Regions from separate parts of the Clostridium oceanicum genome, predicted to be linked through region 1. Evidence: riboswitches for the same ligand, from Rfam matches in the RefSeq annotation. Region 1 holds a riboswitch; the other holds the start of a gene.

Region 1 (3,161 bases):
GGTATAACTTTAAATGATACAAATACAGCTGCAATTAAAGATATAGCTTTCAATGATGTTTTAGATAAGAATGAACACAAAACACATATTAATGAAAATGTTATTAATAAAAATAATATAAATCCTACTTTAATTAAAATAAAGTTTTTAATAGAAATACTTCCATCCAATAGTGTTTGAGGCTGTAATATTCTAAAAGCTTGTAAATTTCCATTTTGTGGTGTACCATATTTAAAAGTTAACTGTACAAATTGAGATATTAAATAAATTATATATATAATACTTGGAATCAATACCCCTAATAATAATTTTGAATTTAATACTTTAAATTTATTTTTGCTAGAGAGAATTAAGTTATCTACTCCACTTACTACTTCATCTGTATAAATTGTACAAAACATCATTATTATAAAAGCTAAAAAATATACCATCATTAAAGGGTTATTTATTCTACTATTGAAAACTTGCCAAAACAATATATCTTTATATCCATTTGATTTTTTATCTTTTAATTGTTCTTTTGCGGACTTAGCCATACTTTCTACATTAGAATCGGCAATTTTTTTTAGTGAATCAATCTTTTTTTGAAATTTTTGATTAGCAATAACTCCTGTACTTCTAGTATCTATTACTTTTTTATATTGCTTATCAATATGAAAATTTTCAGTTTCTAATGTAGGTTTAAAAAACATACAACCAACGGTCATAAATATAAAAAATACCATTAATATTTTATTAGATTTGATTTTAATTTTTTTTGTAAATTCTGTTTTTAAAATACCCATATATCTCCTCCTGCTTGATAATTTTACTTTAACTATTTGAAGCAAAAATATTTTAACAAATATCTTTATTATAGTTAATATTGTAATGTTTATCATAATTTGCAGCCATAGAAGCAACTTACAAAAGCAATGTTTTAACTTACAATATCGTAAGTTTTTATACAATTTGTAATAAAAACTTACGAATTACTTATAATCCACTCCAAACATTTCCATTTTTATTAGTTTTATGCTATAATTTTCATATATTATTTAAGAATATATAATTAACAGGGAAACGTAGATATGCATACTCAATTTGGGCATCTTGTATGCATGGAGTTAGTGATGCAACCTACCCTATGTTCATAATTTTGTGAACATAGGTTTTTTTATTATTAAAAAAACTATAATTTTTTAGTTAATTAACATATCTTTAAAAATCAAATTTAGTAAATAAGAAAATTTATACAGATAAGCTATTTAAAAGAATTTTATACCTTAAGGGAAACGTAGATATACATACTTAAATTGGGCATCTTGTATGTATGGAGTTAGTGATGCAACCTACCCTATGTTCATAATTTAATGAACATAGGTTTTTTTATCTGATTTTTTTAAATAAATTTATAACTAAAAAACAACTTTTATTAAGTATACAAATTATAGGAATTAAATAAGGAGGCACCCTTTAATGAGAATTAACCTTAATACTAATGCAATAACTACACATACAAATATGATGAAAAGTATTCTTCAATCAAATAAATCCACCCAAAAATTATCTTCTGGACTTAGAATTAATAGCGCTAGTGACGACTGTGCAGGGCTTTCAATATCAGAAAAAATGCGTGGACAAATAAGAGGTTTAAAACAAGCTAAAAACAATGTACAAAATGGTATTTCCTTACTACAAACTGCAGAAGGTGCTTTAAAAGAGACTGAATCACTCATTCAAAGAATGAGACAACTTGCAGTACAAGCATCTAATGATATAAATTCAAAGGAAGATAGAGAGCATATACAAAATGAACTAAATCAATTAACATCAGAAGTTAACAAGATAAGTAATCACACTGAATTTAATAATCAAAAATTATTTAAAGGAAGTACTGTTAAAAATAAAATTACTATAATAAAAAGAGAAAACAAACCAGATTTCACCACAGCTAAGACAACAATTCAAGGGTTGAATTTGGAATATACTACTCCTGGATCATTAGGAAATTGCGTAAAATTAGAGTTCATAAAACCTAAATATTATAACCAATATTTAGATATACGTAATTCATTTGTTAAAGCTAAAATTTCTAATAAAAACACAATTGAAAGTCTACCATACTATAACATTAAAATAATACTTTCTACTAATAAGTCAGGAAATATTACATCTACAATAGAAGACGTAAAAAATGAACTTAATAAAAATTATGATGCAACAAATTTATTTAAAAAAATAACCTGTTCAGCTTCATCCCTTTCTAATATAGCCAAGCCACAAAAAGCTACTCCTTTAGAAGGTGGAAGTGATTTAAATACTGAAGAAATGCTATTTAAAATAAATAAAAACTTTCAAAATGGTGATGTATTAATACTAGATGGGAAAAGATATATAGCGATACGAAACACTAAAAATAATAAACTACTAAAAGAAAATGAATTCAACATAGGAAAAAATAAAGATATTACAGCTTTAAATTTATTTAATACAATAAAAAGAAATGATAATTACACTTCAATAGATTTTGATTTATCAAAAGTAGAAAAAAACAACTTAAAATTAGTCCGAATGATAGGTATATATCAAGATAGTCCATTTGATATTAAATTTGAATCTAATAAATTAAACCTAAAGTTACAAACAGGAGCGAATAAAAATCAATCATTTAATATAGAGCTATGTGATATGGGGGCAAATTCTCTTGGAATTTCTAATTTATCTATAAAAGATACTAACTCTATTAAATTCACACAAACACATACAAAGAACTTAAATAAGAGAATAATTAATAACACTAATAGGAAAATTAAAGAATATGCTTTAGATGTTTCAAGTCATGAAAAATGCACAGCAGCTATAGAAGACCTTGATAAAGCAATAGAAAAAGTTTCTTCTTTTAGAGCTAAACTTGGAGCTTATCAAAATAGATTAGAACACACAATAAATAATTTATCTACTTCCTCTGAAAATCTAATATCATCAGAAAGTAGAATCAGGGATACTGATATGGCAAAAGAAATGATGAATTTATCTAAAAACAATATATTGGTACAAGCAACTCAGGCAATGCTTTATCAATCAAACCAAAAACCACAAGGAATTCTTCAATTATTAAGATAATTATATCTATAGCAACATAGAATCTTTTGTAAACTTCAAATTCATTAAATAAAAAT
Region 2 (3,161 bases), on a different contig from region 1:
TATTTGTAAAAACATATTAGAATTATTTTTAGGCCCACTTCCCCAATTTATAGTAACCTTTTTAAGGGGCTGGTCATTTTCAAGTGATTGGTCATTTTTTAATAAACTAGTTTTATGGATTACTGACTTATTATCTAAAGCAGTACCTACTCCATCTAAGCCTAGAATAGAGCCTACATCTGATTCATCCTTATTCCAATCTAGAGTTATATTATTTTCCACAAAATCCTTAGCATTTAATTTAAAATCATCTATAAAATTGTCAAAAGAACTAATACTTGAATCTGTATTTAAAGTTATAGAGTTTTTTAATGCATCCAATCCGTTTTCTGTAGATGTTTTTATAGAATTCATAAAATCTTTGATATCACTAGAAGCATCTAACTTACTATTTAAATATTTCATTATTACATATGAAGCTGCATAATCTTTATCATCTCCAAGCCAATTAGCTCCATTTAGTAAATCTACTCCCCTTGAAATTAATTCATTTAGTTTATTATTATCAAATTCTCCCTTCAAATTAGAAATAACTTGTTTTAAGCGTTCATCAGCACCTATAACTAAATCAGCACTTCCTTCTTTAAACCAATCAGGTATAGAACTAATTTTGTCCATACCAAACTCAGAAATCATAGCTATATGACTAAATTCATGAGTAATTATTCTATCATAAGAAACTTTAAGATTACTATCATCCTGAAAATCCTTTAAATCTATATTCAAATTCAACTCTTCATTGTTACCAGAAACGGAAGATACCTCTCCCCCTAAATCTCCGTTGAAAATATTAATGTTTAGTTTAATGGGATCTTCTATATTAAGGCCTAATGCCTTATCTACTGTATTTTGAGCACCTTTAAGCCAACCAGATTTTAAACCATTTAAAATAAACTGCCTAACTTTATTATTACTTTCAGATTCAACATCAAAAACATTTCTAGAATTAAAATTAGTATTTTTAGATATACTATCTATTTCTAAAACCAATTCATCTATTTCCTTTTGAATACTTAATTTATCATCTAAAGTATTAGTATCATTTTTTGCACATACAGTTAGCTCTCTCATTCTTTGTAACATTTCAGTCATTCCTTTTAAAGCTCCTTCAGCCGTTTGTATAAGAGAAATTCCATCCTGTGCATTTTTTGAAGATCTATATAAACCTCTTATTTGAGATTTCATTTTTTCAGAAATAGCAAGTCCTGCTGGATCATCTTTAGCTTCATTTATTTTAAGTCCAGAAGATATTTTACTAATTGAACTGCTAAGGTTACTTAATGCTCTATTTGTATTTTTAAGTAAATTTTTTTGGTTATAAGTATTAATAAATATATAAATCCCCCCACTCTATAAAACAAAGGTATATACTGCTATGGAAACTATTCACTTCACTAAAATTATGATAAATTCCTATTATGGTAAAAACTTATGTTAAAAACTATTAACTTTACTAAAAATAAAAACGAAACCATATATCATAACTAAACTATTCGCTTACTAAAATAGAGAAAATACTTCCCCCTATTAAAACTATTCTCTCTACTAATAATAAAAACAAAACCCACCCCATACTCATAAAATCTTATGAATATAAGGTGGGTTGCATCACTAACTCCATACATATAAAGATGCCCAATTTATAATATGTATTTCACAGTTCCCTTTACAATATGTAATTTTTTATATTTAAAATTCAAACCGAATTTATAGTTTAACTTAGTTTCCAGTTTACAATCAATTAAAATCTTAGATACCATTGTCTTTAAATTAAAACATATTACAATATTTTACATGTCATTTATTATTATACTATAAATCTAAAGATATAGTTACAAATATATCCTATTTTTGAAAATAGTATGTGTTATTACCTAGGAACAATTATTAATTACTCAGATTATATCACATGAAGATTAGGAATTCAATAAATATTTCCAATTTTATTGGTTAAATAAACCATAGGATTAATAAATAAAGCAAATATCCCACTTAGAGGGTTTTAGAATTATCAAAAACAATATATAATTTATAATAAAATTAAAATATAAAAATAAATTAGATTGATAAAACCTTTTTACATAATTTTATATTAAAAACTTATAGAATCTTTTAAGTTTAGCCCTAGATCTTTAGCTTGTTTAATAGCTTCTATAACAAAATCATCATATATATATTCTGGATCGTGAGCATCTGAATTTACAATTACAGGTATATCCTTGTAGTTTTTAGCTACATACTGCCAAAATTCTTTATTAGGATAGTTTTTATTAACTCTTAATCCATTTGCATTATATTCTATAATAACATCATTTTTTATACAGGCTTCTAAAATTTCCTTAGCAATATTTTCGCAATGTTTATCCCATTTACTATAGCTATTCATAAATAAATCTGGATGAGCAAATATTTTAAATAAGCCTGTATTAAGAGCTTTTAAGGCCTCTTTTTTATATAAGCTTAATTCCTCTTTGGTTTCTGCAAAAAACATATCTACTATTTTATCATCATTTATAATTACAGCATGGTGTCCTAAAATAAGGTAATCCGTTAATTTAGATAACTCATCATAATAATCATGTAACTGATGAAAATATTCACATTCTAATGATTTTAAAACTTTTATAGAAGGATACTTATTATTAACTTCATCTATTTCTTTTAAATATGTTTTTAACTCTGAGTAGTCCATTCTATCACCAAGAACTCTACTATCTTTAAATGGAGCATGACAGCTTATTCCTATCTCTTCTAATCCCTTATTTTTTGCTGCTTTTACATATTCTTCTATCTCACCTTTAGCATGTTTACAACGATAATGATGTGTATGATAATTAGTTTTTTTCATCATACCTTCCTCTCTTTTTCTTTTTTTAATAATTTTTATATTTCAAGTTGTGATTTATATATAAGTTATCTACTATAATATACTTTTAGCTTCTAATATTCAAATATATAAAATACCTCTTTTAGCTAATCCTATAAATAAATCATTATTTTAATAGAAAATACTAATTTATTAAATACCCCAGGGAATCTTTCTAGGAAACCTTTACAATATTACAGTATAGTTTGACAAAATACGATATGAGAGTATAATACTTTTTATCAATATTTTTAAAGCTATTATTTTTTTATAAAAAACTATTATAATACTCCGA

The links. A riboswitch is a leader RNA that binds a small molecule or an ion and turns the genes downstream of it on or off. The one in region 1 is predicted to bind cyclic di-GMP.
Positions count from the first base shown of each region.
Region 2: it holds a riboswitch for cyclic di-GMP, as region 1 does, so the genes downstream of both, ABDZ71_RS10960 (flagellinolysin) here and ABDZ71_RS05905 (flagellin N-terminal helical domain-containing protein) in region 1, are expected to answer to the same signal.

Region 1 covers NZ_BAAACG010000006.1:521,701-524,861, reverse strand. The annotation lists gene ABDZ71_RS05910 (hypothetical protein) at 1-785, opposite strand, end outside; cyclic di-GMP riboswitch class II at 1,050-1,133, shown strand; cyclic di-GMP riboswitch class II at 1,262-1,344, shown strand; gene ABDZ71_RS05905 (flagellin N-terminal helical domain-containing protein) at 1,459-3,105, shown strand.
Region 2 covers NZ_BAAACG010000010.1:98,753-101,913, forward strand. The annotation lists gene ABDZ71_RS10960 (flagellinolysin) at 1-1,341, opposite strand, end outside; cyclic di-GMP riboswitch class II at 1,590-1,674, opposite strand; gene ABDZ71_RS10965 (histidinol-phosphatase) at 2,093-2,848, opposite strand.